3 regions of the Parapedobacter sp. ISTM3 genome follow, and region 2 is predicted to be linked to each of the others. Evidence: riboswitches for the same ligand, from Rfam matches in the RefSeq annotation. Region 2 holds a riboswitch; each other region holds the start of a gene.
What was found. A riboswitch is a leader RNA that binds a small molecule or an ion and turns the genes downstream of it on or off. The one in region 2 is predicted to bind S-adenosylmethionine.

Region 1 (5,541 bases), on a different contig from region 2:
ACGGCGAAGATGAAGGAATATCTTCCTAAGAATGCCTATGCCGAGTTGGTAGAAACTATTGACGAAGGAAAAGCCATTAGCCTTGACCTCGCCGAGCACATTTCTCAGGCAATGAAAAGCTGGGCTATCAGCAATGGTGTAACACATTATACCCATTGGTTCCAGCCACTTACGGGCGCAACTGCCGAAAAACATGATGCGTTTTTCGAACCGCTTCCGGATGGTTCGGCTATCGACAAATTTACAGCAAGTGCTTTGGTACAACAAGAACCAGATGCTTCCAGTTTTCCAAGCGGTGGTATTCGTAATACATTCGAGGCAAGGGGCTATACAGGCTGGGATCCCTCTTCTCCCGCATTTATTTATGAAACTGGGGGCGGCAAAACACTTTGCATTCCTACCATCTTCGTATCGTATACCGGTGAGGCCTTGGATTACAAGGCACCGTTATTAAAAGCAGTCAATGCTTTGGATAAGGCGGCGGTGGACGTTGCCAATTTCTTCGATAAGTCCATAACCAAAGTCAATGCCTCCTTAGGGGTAGAGCAAGAGTATTTTCTCGTAGATTTGGCGTTGTTCAATGCCCGACCCGACTTACAACTTACTGGGCGCACGTTGTTTGGCCATATGTCTGCTAAAGGTCAGCAATTGGAGGATCATTACTTCGGTGCCATTCCTGAGCGGGTATTGGCCTTCATGGTGGATCTGGAGCAAGAAGCACTCAAATTGGGTATTCCGCTGAAGACCCGGCACAACGAAGTAGCCCCTTCACAGTTTGAATGTGCACCGATGTTTGAGGAAATCAACCTAGCTATTGATCACAACCAGCTATTACTCAATGTCATGGAGCAAGTAGCCCTACGGCATAAATTCAAGGTGTTGATCCACGAAAAACCTTATGCCGACATCAACGGCTCAGGCAAGCACAACAACTGGTCAATGATTACCAACACTGGGGTAAACCTGCTTTCTCCCGGCAAGACACCGAAAAACAATTTGATGTTCCTTTCGTTTTTCGTCAATGTCATCAAAGCGGTACATGACAATGCAGACCTCCTGCGCGCATCCATCGCAAGTGCCGCCAATGACCATCGCTTGGGTGCTAACGAGGCCCCACCTGCCATTATTTCCATCTTCCTTGGCAGCCAACTAAATGCTGTGCTTGACGAAGTAGAAACCGCAAGGGTAGCAAAGAAAGTCAAAAACGAAACGTTACTTTGGCATGGTATTCCCAAAATTCCTGAGCTGCAATTAGACAATACCGATCGGAATCGAACGTCGCCATTTGCGTTTACGGGAAACAAATTTGAGTTCAGGGCAGTCGGTTCGTCGGCAAACAGTGCCAGCCCGATGACCGTCCTCAGTGCTATCGTAGCAAACCAATTAATCGAATTCAAGTCGGAAGTTGACAAGCAAATCAAAAAAGGCACGAAGAAAGATTTGGCGCTGCTTAACGTTGTACGCAAATACATCAAAGAATCCAAAGCTATTCGTTTCGAAGGCAACGGATACAGCAAAGAATGGGAAGAAGAAGCGCATAAGCGGGGCCTTTCCAACATTAAGACGACGCCAAAAGCACTGGACGTTTACGTTAGCGAGAAATCACTCGAACTTTTTGAAAAACTTGGCGTACTAAGTAAGCGGGAGAGCAAGGCTCGCCACGAGATCTTACTGGAAAACTATTATAAGAAGATCCAGATTGAGGCACGGGTATATGGTGAAATTGTAAACAGTCTTATCGCTCCGGCCGCTTTTAACTATCAGAATGATCTGATAACCAATGTCAAAGGGCTAAAAGACATCGGATTAAAAGCGGATACTTATAATGCTCAAGTAGAGCTTATTGAGCGTATATCCACGCATGTCAATACCATTATTGCTGAAGCTGAGGCCATGCGCCAAGAACGCAAAAAAGCCAATGTATTGGAAGACACACGCGAAAAGGCCATAGCTTATGATGAAAATGTAAAACCTTATTTTGACAAAATCAGGTATCACATCAATAAACTTGAGCAGATAATTGACGACCGCAAGTGGCCATTGCCAAAACTGCGGGAGCTCCTTTTCGTAAGATAACTTACCTCCCTCTAAACTTAAATTTAGTGGCCCTCCGATTGAGGGCCACTTTTTTTCTTATCAAACTTTTTCTTGATGTAGTCGACCAGTGACCTGTCATCTCCTTCTTCCATATCGCTCAACTCCAGTTCCAGGGCTTTATTGCTGACCTGAATCTCAAGCAACGAAATAATGAGCGATATAGCAAAAAAAAGCAGGCTCAGCGCAAAGGTCAGCTCTGAGAAGTAGTTGTTTTCAATATAAATGCAGTACATGCAAACGATGCAGGCGACGAAGCTCAATACACCCATGGCCTGCATTTGCTTAATCAACTTCAACCGATACCGAAGATTCTGAATCTGTCCATGCAAAACACCGCTTTTATTGTGTTCAAGATATTTTGCATGCAGGCTGCGGACCAACGCAGCTAACGCCAAAAACCGATTGGTGTAAGCCAACATAATTAAACTGATTGCCGGAAATAGCAGCGCTGCTGTATTAAATGTAATATTCATTGGTACAAAAAAATCAAAAATACTTTGCACATACAAATCGCACAACCTATATTTGCACTCGATGTGTGCATGCACACACAAATCAATTCCTCTTCAAAAGGTCTTGGTTTATAAAGAAGTGGCGAGAGACTGGCTCAATGACCCACTGGCAACCATCTGAAGCGACGGAAAAGGTGCCAAATCCTGTCCCAACCAACATTGTTGTTGGGAGCATATAAATAAAAAGACAATGAACATGTATCCAACAAGCAGCAATCGTTATCCAGCCAATTGGGAATCTGGGCATCAGACCGCCTCCCTTACCGTCATTCAAGCCATCCGAATGTGCAGCGGAACGATGTGTACATGCTGCTAATCCCGTACACGCAATAGGTATACAAGTTGCTGGCTAGCGCCCGCAGCGATACTGGTGTACCGTAGCGCATGCATCCTTTGTAATATCAGATTAATCCACAAATAAAAACAGCAGATTATGGCTAATGAAAATCTAAAATTTGAGACCTTGCAAGTACACGCTGGCCAAGAAATCGACCCCACTACGGGTTCGCGTGCGGTACCCATCTATCAAACCACGTCGTATGTATTCAATAGTGCGGCACACGGCGCGAATCTATTTGCCCTGAAAGAATTTGGCAACATATACACACGGATTATGAACCCAACCACTGATGTGTTTGAAAAGCGCATCGCTGCGTTGGAAGGCGGAGTGGCCGCATTGGCTGTTGCGTCAGGACAAGCCGCTCAATTCATCGCATTGACCAACATATTAGAAAACGGTGATAATTTTGTCAGCGGCGCAAACCTATATGGTGGCACATTCAATCAGTTCAAGGTATCCTTCAAACGATTAGGCATAGAAGCACGATTTGCAAAAGACGACGCTCCAGAGAATATCGAGGCGCTCATCGATGACAATACCAAAGCGATTTATGTAGAAACGATCGGCAATCCGAGCTACAGCATTCCAGACTTTGAGCGGATTTCGAGTATCGCGCAAAAATACGATTTACCACTCATTGTAGATAACACATTCGGCGCAGCCGGCTACCTTTTCAAACCATTGGAACATGGTGCACATGTTGTGGTTGAGTCGGCCACTAAATGGATTGGCGGCCATGGCAACAGCATCGGCGGCGTAATTGTTGATGGAGGAAACTACAACTGGGGAAATGGCAAATACAAGCAATTCAGCGAGCCGTCTGAAGGCTACCATGGCTTGGTATTCAGTGACGTGTTCGGCGTGGGCGGCCCATTCGGGAATATTCAATTTGCTATTCGTGCACGTGTGGAAGGGCTTCGGGATTATGGCCCCGCGCTGTCGCCGTTCAATGCCTTTCTGTTATTACAAGGCCTGGAAACACTTTCGCTACGCGTACAACGCCACGTAGACAACGCCCTTGAAGTAGCCAAATGGCTTGAAAGCCACCCACAGGTTGAGCGGGTAAGCTATCCGGGCTTAAAAAATCATCCACACCATAACAACGCCCAAAAGTATCTAAAAAATGGTTTCGGCAGCGTATTGTCATTTATCATCAAAGGAGGTGCGGATAAGGCCAATGCATTCATCGATGCCCTGCAATTGATAAGCCATCTGGCAAATGTTGGCGATGCGAAAACATTAATCATACACCCTGCAGCCACCACACATCAGCAATTGAGTGAAGCTGACCAGCTGAACGCCGGCGTATTTCCTGGTTTACTCCGTATTTCTGTGGGTATCGAACACATTGACGATATCAAAGCCGATCTGCAACAGGCATTTGATAAGATTAGGTAACCCCGATCACTAAGCAGCAAACAAACACAATGCATGTTACATATATTGACAAATTCCAGAACATTTAACTTGAAAGTGGAGCGCACGTTGCCACGTTAGCTGAGCCAGACATTAAATAACGTAACAGTAAACATGAACAACAAACTTACCTTGGGGATTTTCGGTTTTGGTGTAGTGGGGCAAGGGCTGCACGATATCATCAAAACCAAAAATCTCAACCTTGCAATCAAACGATTCGTCATCAAACACCCTGAAAAGAAACGCACATTACCCGCCGAACTGTTTACCACCGATGCCAACGCCGTGCTGGACGACCCGGAAATCAATACTGTTGTAGAGCTTATCGACGATGCGGAGGCTGCCTTCGATATCGTGTCCAGCGCCCTCCGGTCGGGGAAAAACGTCGTTTCTGCCAATAAAAAAATGATCGCAACCCACTTAGCTGATTTGATAGCCATCCAGCAGGAGTATGGCACAAGTTTGCTATATGAAGGGGCGGTATGCGGAAGCATTCCCATTATCAGGAACCTCGAAGAGTACTATGACAATGAACTGCTCCATGCAGTGACGGGTATCTTCAATGGTTCATCCAACTATATTTTATCTAAAATATTTAACGAAAATCTGGCATATGCTACGGCGTTGAAACAAGCTCAGGACCTCGGTTTTGCAGAGACTGATCCTACATTGGACGTCGGTGGGTACGATCCAAAATTTAAGCTGGCTATTGTAGCATCGCATGCTTACGGCCTTTATATCGCCCCGGAAGCGATTTTGAATATCGGAATAGACAAGCTTAGCGCATCCGATATCCAATTCGCCAAAGAAAAGAATTTCAAAATCAAATTGGTCCCTACAGCGCGGGAAATCAATGATAAATCTGTCATTTTATATGTGTTGCCAAAGCTGATTCCTCGCGACAACATATTGTATGGCGTAGAGAACGAATACAACGGTGTGCTGGTTAAAGCCGCATTCGCCGATGAGCAATTTTTCTATGGCAAAGGCGCCGGCGGCCATCCAACGGGATCCGCCGTACTATCCGACATAGCGGCTTTGCGGTATGGTTATAAATACGAGTACAAAAAACACATTGATGCCAACGGGCTTGCTTACAGCACGGATTGGGAAATAGAAGTCTACCTACGTTACAAAGAGGAGAGCTTTATTGAACATCTCAAGTTCACTTCGATC
Region 2 (5,541 bases):
CAGCGTGCGTTATTTTATTCCAGGCCCCATTGCATACGGCTCCACGGTTTTAAATTACGCCATCGAAACCTTACCTCCCAGGCAAGATCTCAAGCTGAAAAGCGAAATAGCCCGCAAAGAGCGCCAGCTCCAACTGCTGGAGGCCACTACGCTGATGGACACCATTGCGATACTAAGCGGCAAAAACCCCCAATTAATGGAGGATTTCGCCGCAGAGATCGAACTGTATAAACGCCCGTTGAGCCAGCGCATCGACGTTGCTTATATCAGACGCGAGCTGCGTAAGGAGCTGCTAAGCCGGGATATAAAATCCGCCTTCAACCTGGAAATAAAAGACAACCACACCACGCTGTATGCGTTCGCGAATTTTTCGGCGGAGGACCTTTCGTCCCAAAACCTGTATACCACCGAGTTATTCCGTGCGGACAATGAGCGCTCATCCGGCCGGCTTTCTGTCTATTTCCCCAATAAAGCCAACATTTTGATGGGCAACATGACGGTCATGCTGTTTTCGTCGGTCGCGCTTTTACTGGTACTCATCAGCTGTTTTGCGTACACCATCTTTACCATGCTCCGCCAAAAGAAGATTTCCGAGATGAAGACGGATTTCATCAACAACATGACGCACGAGTTTAAAACCCCCGTGGCGACCATCATGATTGCCAGCGAATCCCTGCGCGATCCCGAGATAGCATCTGATCAGACGCGGGCTGCCCGTCTCGCTAATATCATATACGACGAAAATGTGCGCTTAGGCAACCATATCGAACGGGTGCTTAACATCGCGCGCCTGGAAAAAGGAAACCTCAAATTGGAACTTCGCGATGTAGATGTTAATGACCTTGCGCAAGCCGTGGTGGATAGCATGGAGCTGCAATTGCTCAAAAACGACGCCAATGTGCACATGCATCTTGATGCAACAGATGCTACTGTCGTGGGAGACGAATTACATTTATCCAACGTGTTTTTCAATTTGATCGATAACGCGATTAAGTACAGCAAAGAAAAGCCCGACATCACCATTAAAACAAGAAATGCCGGCAGCCACATACACATTACCGTGGCCGATAAGGGCATCGGAATGAACCGTGACCAGCTTTCCAAGATTTTCGATCAGTTTTACCGCATACCCACCGGAAACCGTCACGACGTAAAAGGATTCGGTTTGGGGTTAAGCTACGTAAGTGACATTGTAAAACGATTTGGCGGCAAAGTGCAGGTAAAAAGCGAGAAGGACAAAGGAACTGCGTTTGAAATCATGCTGCCGCTCAAAGGATAGGGAGACTATTATGCAAAAAATTCTATTAGCAGAGGACGACCCCAATTTGGGCGACATCTTAAAGGACTACCTGGAACTGAAAGGAAAGTTTGACGTCACACTCTGCAAAGACGGCGACGAAGCCCTTCGCCAATTCAATAAAGAGAAATTTGACCTCTGCATCCTCGATGTGATGATGCCCCGTAAAGACGGCTTTACCTTGGGCAAAGAAATCCGGAAAGCCAACGCGGACATTCCCATTATCTTTGCCACGGCAAAAGGGATGATGGAAGACAAGACCGAAGCATTTGGCCTGGGGGGTGATGACTACATTACCAAGCCCTTCCGCGTGGAAGAGCTTTTGCTCCGTATCAACGCCTTGCTTAAGCGGGCATCCCGCGAAAAGCAAGGGGAGGAGGAACTCCCGGACAAATTCCAAATCGGGAATTACCACTTCGATTATGTCGCCCAGCAAATCAGCAGCAATGGCTATCAGCAGAAACTATCCACCAAGGAGGCTGAGTTGTTGCGCCTACTTTGCATCAAAAAGAACGATGTGCTTACCCGGGAGGAAGCCCTGCTAAAAATCTGGCACGACGACAACTATTTCAATGGCCGTAGCATGGACGTCTTTTTGAGCAAACTGCGCAAATACCTGCGCGATGATCCCAAGGTGGAAATCGTGAATGTGCATGGCAAGGGTTATAAGCTGTTGGTCAGTTAATCAGGCTGGGATAAGCGCCTTCTACAAGTTTGCTCGTTTCCGCATGACGGATGGATGGGCGCCGCGCCTGCGAATTATTTTTTGCGCATTTCAAATTTTATGCCGATATTAGCGGCCGCTTATGGAGAAAGGCAGAGGGAATGGACCCTGTGAAGCCTTAGCAACCTGTCACCAGACAAGGTGCTAAATTCTACCCCGGGTAATCGGGGAAAAATAAGCAGACACAACTCACCTTGTGCCCTCTCCCCTAAAGCAATATAAAAACGTAGGATCGCCGATTCCGAAGTAGGAGAGGCGGTAGCTGATTTGTATATTTAAATAGTTATCATACACATTGTCATGTTAAAAACCAACAATTTGGGTTACCCCCGCATCGGCGCCCTAAGGGAACTGAAGAAGGCTAACGAAGCCTATTGGGCAAAAAAAATAGGCCAGCAAGAGCTATTGGATGCTGCACGCGCTATACGCGAAAGCAATTGGAAGACCCAGCAGGATGCGGGTATTGACCTCATCCCGTCAAATGATTTCTCTTTCTATGATCAGGTGTTGGACCTCTCGCTGACCGTGGGCGCTATCCCTGCTCGTTACCAGGGCTTTCCGTTAGCAGGAGCATCTTCATACAACCTCGATTTGTATTTTGCCATGGCCCGCGGTTTCCAGCAGGACGGCCTGGATGTGACCGCCATGGAAATGACCAAATGGTTTGATACCAACTACCATTACATTGTTCCTGAATTTGTAAAAGACCAGCAGTTTCGCCTTACTTCGGAAAAGATCGTCAACGAGTTTAACGAAGCCAAGCAGTTAGGTATTGTCACCAAACCGGTATTGTTGGGTCCTATCACTTACTTGCTTTTAGGCAAGGAAAAAGAAGCCGGCTTCAACCGCTTGGATTTGATAGATCGCCTATTGCCTGTTTATGAAGAAATCCTCGGCAAACTGGCTCAAGCCGGAGCCCTGTGGATACAATTTGATGAACCGTTTTTGGCGCTGGATATCGACGACAAGACCCGGGCGCTCTATCAAACCGTCTATGATCGCCTCTCGGCCGCCGCTAATGGCATCAAGCTGTTGGTCGCCACTTATTTCGAGGCGCTGCAGGAAAATGCGCAAACGGCGCTGCGCCTGCCGGTGCAGGCGCTGCATGTCGATCTTGTACGCGGCGAAAAACAGTTGGACGAACTGTTACCTGCCGTGCCTGCCAACCTTATTCTTTCTTTGGGCGTGGTGGATGGCCGCAATATCTGGAAAAATGACTACGAAGCGTCTCTCCGGAAGATTAAACAGGCCGTGGACACATTAGGTGCAGACCGCGTTTGGGTAGCGCCGTCAAGCTCCTTACTGCATGTTCCGTTTGACCTGGATTTAGAAGACAATGAACAATCGTTGCCCGCGGAGGTCAAAAACTGGCTGGCCTTTGCCAAACAAAAGCTGGCAGAGGTAAAAGATTTGGCCGTCCTGGCAACTGGCAACGTTGACGCGGCGACATTAACCCGTTTCGAAGCCAACAGGGCTGCACAGCAAAGCCGGCGTACGTCAACGTTGATTCACCGCGAGGAGGTGAAGGCCCGTGTAAAAAGCATTACCGATGCCGACGCACAACGGACAAGTCCGTTCGCCGAACGCAAAGCAAAGCAACTCGCAAAATTCAACCTGCCGGCCTTTGCCACCACCACCATCGGCTCGTTCCCACAGACACGGGACGTCCGCAAGTGGCGGGCCGACCTGAAGAAGGGCGCCATCACGCAAGAGGAATATGATAAACTCATCGCCGAAGAAACCGAGCGGACCATCCGTCTGCAAGAAGAATTGGATATCGATGTGCTGGTGCATGGCGAATTCGAACGCAACGACATGGTGGAGTACTTCGGCGAGCAGCTCTCCGGTTATGCGTTCACCAAAAATGGGTGGGTGCAATCGTACGGTTCACGCTGCGTGAAGCCCCCCATCATCTATGGCGACGTAAGCCGCCCCGCAGATATGACCGTGCGCTGGTCTGCATATGCGCAATCGCTCACCGAACGCCCCGTGAAGGGCATGCTCACCGGACCGGTAACGATCCTGCAGTGGTCGTTCGTGCGCAATGACCAGCCGCGTTCAGAGACCACCTACCAGATTGCGCTCGCCATCCTGGATGAAGTACAGGCACTGGAAAAAGCCGGCATCAAGATCATCCAAATTGACGAGCCTGCCATCCGCGAAGGACTCCCGCTGCGTAAGGCCGACCATAAAGGATACCTTGACTGGGCGGTACGTGCGTTTCGCGTCTCCTCATCCAATGTGGAAGACGACACGCAAATCCATACGCATATGTGCTATTCAGAGTTTAATGACATCATTGAGCACATCGCGGCGATGGATGCTGATGTCATCACCATCGAAACGTCCCGCTCACAAATGGAATTGTTGGATGCCTTTGCTGACTTCAATTACCCGAATGACATTGGCCCCGGCGTTTATGACATCCATTCACCTCGTGTACCGAGCAAGGAGGAGATCGTAGCCCTGCTTGAAAAAGCAAAGGCCGTCATTCCTGCGGAGCAACTATGGGTTAATCCGGACTGCGGCCTAAAGACCCGTGCCTGGCCTGAAACCAAGGCGGCTTTGGAAGCCATGGTAGAAGCGGCCAAAACGTTGCGCGGCGTAACAGAAACGGTGTAAGTGCCTTTACGCGACAAATTTTCGCTGACTCCGGCTGCCAATAGCGGCAGCCGGACTTTTTTAACCCCCCTAAAGGCCATCGGCCATGGCCGACCCATCACCAAAAAACACTATCTTTGCCCGTATGCGGTTTGACATTATTACGGTGCTACCCCAGCTGTTGGATAGTCCTTTTGCACATTCCATCTTACAGCGTGCGCAAAAAAAGGGACTTTGCGAAATCGTTGTGCACAACCTGCGCGATTACGCCGATAATAAGCATAAAAGCGTGGACGACTACCCGTACGGGGGCGGCAGCGGCATGGTGATGCAAGTGGCCCCTTTTGCCGCTTGTATCGAGCAACTGCAAGCCCAGCGCAGCTATGATGAGATCATCTTCATGACACCTGACGGCGACACGCTCAACCAGACTATCGCCAACCACCTGTCAACCAAAGCCAACCTTATCATCCTTTGTGGGCATTATAAGGGCATTGACCAACGCATACGCGACATCTATGTGACCCGTGAACTTTCGATCGGCGACTATGTCCTCTCCGGCGGAGAGCTGCCTGCGGCGGTCTTGGTTGATGCTGTTGTACGTCTGCTCCCGGGCGTGCTATCGGATGAAACATCAGCGCTTTCGGATTCGTTCCAAGGTGGCTTATTGGACGCTCCGGTGTATACCCGGCCGGCCGACTGGAATGGGCACAAAGTTCCCGATGTATTGCTCAGTGGCAATCAGGCCGCCATCAACCAATGGCGGGACGAACAGGCCATCGCCCGGACCAAATCCCGAAGGCCGGATCTGTTGGATGACTGATTTTTTTCATTTTTACCACAAAAAATTTGTTTGGCGTTTTTTTTTTATATTTTTGCTACACTATGTTAATGAACAAGTTCCGCATCGCATTATGGT
Region 3 (5,541 bases), on a different contig from region 2:
AAGCGTGAGTCCGTACAGTTCAGGCAACTGCACGCTTGTGGCGAAGCTGAATGCACCGTTTTGAAGTGCCGCTGAATCAATGGTGTGGAAAATCTTATTATCAAACCGCTGTAGGTATATCGTGCCGGTTTGCATGTCCTTTACGGTACCCTTAAGCTGTAGCGGTTTGGCTTGCTGGGCATATACAGCACTGAGCAAAAGTGTTGAGAGTATGCTTAATGTTATTCTTGTTTTCATATTTCGTTAGTTGTTTTTTAAACGATAATCCAGTGCTGGGGCGCGGTCGCCAAGTAATGACTCATAGCGGAAGTTGGCACCCCTGCGGGATTCGAACTCTTCTTTTACTTCATTGATCAACGTTGGCTTGGTATAAAGGTCTATAGCTGTGAGGGCAAAGACCTTTGCGGTATTGATGAGCGACTTGGTGCCGATGGTGGTTCCGCCGGACGCCACATTCTGCCAGCTGTGGCCAGCACTTCCAGGTACGAAGGTAGCGGTTCCAAATGATACGGTTGGTACGTTCCAGCTTACGTCACCGACGTCTGACGAACCACCTCCCTGTGACGGTTTTTCTTCCTCCAGCGGCTGGACTTTCGCAACGTCATCCAACGCAGCGCTGTTAAGGCCCAAATCTTTCACGATAGCTTCGGCGAAAGCCCGCTCCCGGCTGTCATAGTGAATGCCGCCCACTGTTTCAAGATTTTTTTGCACGATTGCCGCTAGTCGTCGATTAGGCAGTTTCTCGTAGAATCCTGCAATAATTTCGCTGCTTACCGTGGTTTGGGTGCCTTTGGCAGCCCCTTCGGCAGCTTCGTTTACCCAACTGACGAGGTCTTGCAGTACCTCCCGCTTAGGATGGCGGATGTAATAGGATACCTTAGCGACTTCGGGTACTACGTTGGGTGCCTCGCCTCCGTTAGTAATGACATAATGGATACGTGACTCTGACGGAATATGCTCGCGGAGCAGGTTGACCATGTAGTTAAGGGCTTCCACGCCATCTAACGCGGAGCGCCCTTTATCGGGACTGGCTGCCGCGTGTGCCGCCTTGCCGTGGAAGGTATAATCAACCATTTGGATAGCCGTACCCGTAGCTACGTTCACGGCATTTCTCGTGGCAGGGTGCCAATCCAATACGACATCGATTCCCTTGAAGAAACCATCCCGCACCAGATAAACTTTCCCGCCGCCGCCTTCTTCTGCTGGGGTGCCAAATACTTTTATGGTACCCTGGTGGCCGGTGCTTGCCAGCCATTCCTTGATGGCGACGGCCCCCGCTACCGAGGCGGTGCCAAATACGTTGTGTCCACAGGCATGGCCGTTTCCGCCTTCAGTTATCGGCTTGCGGTAAGGTACGGTATCCTGGGATATCCCCGGCAATGCATCAAACTCGGCTAAGATGCCGATGACAGGACTGCCACTGCCATAAGTGGCGATGAATGACGTGGGCATTCCCGCTAATCCGGCCTCTACGGCAAAACCCTGTTCTTCAAGATGATTTTGGAGGATTCCTGAACTTTCCTTTTCCAGAAAGCCCAATTCAGGGGTTGACCAGATAGCTTTTTGGATTTGGTCGTAAGTTTGGAACGAACGGTCTAAATAACTTAACGGGATATCCGTCGTGTTTTGACCAAATAGGGCGAAGGGAAGTAGTATGAGTACGATAAATGTTTGTTTTTTAATCATGTCTGTCGCTATGTTAGTTTTGTGATAACTACGTTTTCATCATTGCCGGTCCCGTCGTGGCTCATCCTCGTTTTGATAATCAAGTAAGTGTCTTCAAGTAGCTGAGATAATTGGATGCTTGGCATCGCGTACATAGCAAGCATTTCACTTATCTACACCTTTGGCAGCGCCCAAGGCAGGATTTAGCACCTTAATGTAGCTTCAGGTTGCTAAGACGTCACAGGGCCTTTCCCTCGGTCTTTCTTGATAAGCACAAACAAAAAGAACTCGGCGGAGCAAAAGTAAAAATAAAAACTATTAAGTTTATAGATTTTATGTGAAATATTTATTTGCGGCGACAATGCTTGCAGCAGAAGTAAAGCGATTATTAAAAACAAAAAAAGAGGCCTTATAACTAAAGCCTCTCCGGTCTAACGGGTTTCGAAATGATCCCCGCATAAGAAGTTATTTAACGGGTGTTAATAATTAGGGTTTTGCTGATTAGCCAGAATTGGATTTGTTGTGACTTCCGTGTTATTGATCGGCCATAGGAAGCGGTAGTCGCTATATGGAATGGCTGGAATCTCTGCGGCGATAGCGGGTTTTCCGACCCCGTAATCCGATCCGTCGTTTTGAAATACACCGCCCCAAGCGCCCGATTTAATCTTCGCTGGAATACCTCCGGTGCTGTAATCAGGGTCCAGCACCAATCGGTGGATGTCTGGCCAGCGGCGTCCTTCTGCGGCAAATTCGATACGTCTTTCGTTTAGAATCGCCTGGATTAAGTCAGTAGGAGCTGATGTAAAACGCGCATCGGCTGGCACGGAGCGATCACGGACAGCATTGAGCAGCAACAGTGCCTGCCCCGTATTGCCCGTTCTGGCATACGCTTCCGAGACATTCAGTAATACCTCTGCATATCGAAGGATTGGAGCCCAATCGGATTGGGTGGTGTAGTCTGTGTATTTCTTGGTAAAGAAATGACGGTACGTCCCTGTCTCGTCTTGTACCTGGAGCAGCTCACGGCGTAAATCACCTGCTACCCAAAACGATGCATTATATAGGTTAGGACTGGTTGATACCAATCCGCGGCCACCAGGTCCTGCGGGACCCAGCATGCGGGCGAGTGAGCCATTGGTGCCTGGGTTTGAATTTTGTCCGTTAGCAATTGAGAATATGGATTCGGTGTTGTTTGAGTAATTAGTGAAAGGTCCGTCAGGACTTACTGTCAGCGAGTAGCTACCTATCGGGCTGGTAAACGTACCGCCGGTGGCATCGGTGCCCAATTTAGTTCCTTCGGCAATTACACCTGCCCAATCGCCAAGATGCAGTTTGATTCTTGTTTTTAAGCCGATTGCGGCACCCTTTCCTGCTCTGTTGATGGGGCTGTTTGCGGGTAGCACACTTTCTGCATAATCAAGGTCGGCAAGGATCTTTTCATAGGTGCCGGCAACCGTGCCGCGGTCTACCGTGCTCGCCCGTTCAACTGTCTCCGTGGAATTAATGCCAAAATCACGGTAGGGCACACCATAGGCACCGGCATTCGCCCCCTCGGCATAAGGCAGGCTGAAGTGCAACAGCAGTTCGTGATGTGATAAAGCTCTTAAGAACCGAGCCTCGCCTTCATAAATATTAGCCGCTTCCGGGGTGATGATTCCTGCGGATTCCGCTCCGCGCACACCTTCTATGAATAGGTTCGCCTGGTTAATAAGGTTGTAGAGCTGATCCCAATGGTTGGTGTTGTTTGCCGAGGTCGTTGAGTAGGTAGCCTCATAGGTGATTTGGTAAAACTGCTCCAGATTCACCACATCTTCACCTCGAACCTCAGCCTGCTGGATAGATGCCGCTCCAAATGGATATCCCCGTCCGGCGCCACCGTTATAGGTGCCAATGGCTGCTTGGCTGTATACTCCGTTTGCTGCCAATTCGACGTTTTCAGGTGTGTCAAATATTGCTGCTTCGGATAGTCGATTATAGGGGCCTAATTCCGTAAAACTATCCTTGCAGGAAGATGTGGCAAAGACCAATCCGCTCAATAGTATTAATGTCTTGTTTATCCTTTTCATTTCGTGTCAGATTTTTGATTATAAACTCAAGTTGATGCCAAACGTGAATGTTCTGGGGACTGGGTTTACGTTGTCGTCCAGGCTGGGCGCTCTGTTTGTTGTGACGCTGTTTGCAATTTCCGGGTCGATACCTGAATATCCCGTGATGACAAAGGCGTTCTGTACCGAGGCATAGATCCGGGCGTTGTTTACGTTGATCCGACTTAGCAGCGCTTGGGGCAATCGGTACCCCAAGGAGATGTTCTGGAAACGCAAATACTTTCCATCTTCAAGGAAGCGGCTGTTCAAATGGCCGGCTTGATTAAGGCGGTTGGTCTGTCCGGCCCACAGGATCGGAACATCTGTGTTTGGATTTTCAGGTGTCCATGCATTGAGCATTTCCCGGCTGTTGTTTGCGTAAGATTGGGTGGTGAGGGTCGATTGACGGGTGAGGTTGTAGACCTTGTGCCCACCAGCAAATGTCAGGAATAAGCTAAAGTCAAAGTTTTTGTAGTTGAGGGTATTGTTGAATCCACCATACCAAGTTGGGTTTGACTGGCCTAAAAAGATTTTGTCTTCAACTGCATTTAAGGCGCGCGTTGTTTGAGAGGTGTTCGATGGGTCGTTTGGATGGAATATCGACCATGATCCATCTTGAGGGTGGATTTGGGCCAACGTCCGAACTCCATCTAAATATTGGACGAAAACAGGGTAGCCGTTTGCCGGATTCACCCCATAATATTCGTAGCCGAAAAATTCAGCGATAGAGCGTCCGACTTCAGTTCTGTGGTATGTATTTACCAGGGGTGCGCCGGCCAGCTGCGTAATTTCGTTTTTGACGAAGGTTAAATTCAGGTTAGAAGTCCACGAGAAATTAGTCTTGTGGATATTCGTCGTGTTTAGTGTGAATTCCCATCCTTTGTTATTTAGCCTGCCGACATTTGTGTTTATCTCATTGCCGGGTATGCCTTGCGAAGGCGGGACGGGGACGGCCAAAATCAAGTTGTCAACATCATTTTGGAACCAATCGGCTGTCAGTGTTACCCGGCTGGCGAACAGGGACAGATCCAAGCCTACGTTGGTTTTTTTACTTGTTTCGAATGTTAGATCGGGGTTGCCGACCTGCGAAAAGAAAAATCCGCTGATGTCGCCGTATAAACGAGGGGCATAGACGCCTGCATAAGGAAACGCGCCGATTTCAACGTTGCCGACTTCGGCATAACCTCCCCGTATTTTTAAGTCATCGATGAAGCTTAATCCATCAGCATTTTTAAAGAATCCTTCCTCTGAAAGCCGCCAACCCAACGATATACCGGGTAGCGTGGCTCCTTGGTTGCCCCATGGTAGGGACGAAATTTTGTCATGTCTCAGAGTTGCTGTAAGTAGGTACCGGTCCAATACCGAATAATTCAGCCGCCCAAAGAGTGACGTGAGCGATCTTTCCTCGTAGCCGCCGCCAGAATTTTGTGTTCCGAACGTGCCGGAGATAATGTTCTTTTCGCCGAAAAAGGTATGCGCGAGGTCAATGCCTTGGCCAAAGAAGTTGTTGTCAAAGCTTTTCTGTGCTTCATAGCCGCCGACGAATCCGATTTTGTGGATACCGACCTGCTTATTGTAAGTGAGCGTATTTAGCCAGTTGTAGCGGAAAAAGCGGGAGTAGTAGTTGTAGACTACACCATTGCTGCCTCTACCGTCGCCGTGGTCAGGATTTTGGTATTGGAAACGCTCGGTGTTTAGGTTGATGAGGCTAATCTGCGTTCTGAGGTTCAGCCCGTCGGTAATTTTGACATCTGCAAACGTAGATCCGGTAAAGTTCAGGCTTTTCGTATCA

Region 1: linked by a shared signal. The riboswitch ahead of JHJ32_RS17170 (O-acetylhomoserine aminocarboxypropyltransferase/cysteine synthase family protein) and the one ahead of metE (5-methyltetrahydropteroyltriglutamate--homocysteine S-methyltransferase) in region 2 are both predicted to bind S-adenosylmethionine.
Region 3: linked by a shared signal. The riboswitch ahead of JHJ32_RS01000 (amidohydrolase) and the one ahead of metE (5-methyltetrahydropteroyltriglutamate--homocysteine S-methyltransferase) in region 2 are both predicted to bind S-adenosylmethionine.

The regions. Positions count from the first base shown of each region.
Region 1 covers NZ_JAENGN010000014.1:81,872-87,412, forward strand. Annotated here, with positions in the region: gene JHJ32_RS17160 (glutamine synthetase III) at 1-2,076, shown strand, start outside; gene JHJ32_RS17165 (DUF2721 domain-containing protein) at 2,100-2,570, opposite strand; SAM riboswitch class I at 2,676-2,791, shown strand; gene JHJ32_RS17170 (O-acetylhomoserine aminocarboxypropyltransferase/cysteine synthase family protein) at 3,043-4,347, shown strand; gene JHJ32_RS17175 (homoserine dehydrogenase) at 4,480-5,541, shown strand, end outside.
Region 2 covers NZ_JAENGN010000007.1:125,225-130,765, forward strand. Annotated here, with positions in the region: gene JHJ32_RS11520 (sensor histidine kinase KdpD) at 1-1,279, shown strand, start outside; gene JHJ32_RS11525 (response regulator transcription factor) at 1,290-1,982, shown strand; SAM riboswitch class I at 2,099-2,202, shown strand; gene metE (5-methyltetrahydropteroyltriglutamate--homocysteine S-methyltransferase) at 2,322-4,643, shown strand; gene trmD (tRNA (guanosine(37)-N1)-methyltransferase TrmD) at 4,768-5,445, shown strand.
Region 3 covers NZ_JAENGN010000001.1:233,693-239,233, forward strand. Annotated here, with positions in the region: gene JHJ32_RS00995 (TlpA disulfide reductase family protein) at 1-237, opposite strand, end outside; gene JHJ32_RS01000 (amidohydrolase) at 244-1,686, opposite strand; SAM riboswitch class I at 1,832-1,939, opposite strand; gene JHJ32_RS01005 (RagB/SusD family nutrient uptake outer membrane protein) at 2,145-3,731, opposite strand; gene JHJ32_RS01010 (TonB-dependent receptor) at 3,750-5,541, opposite strand, start outside.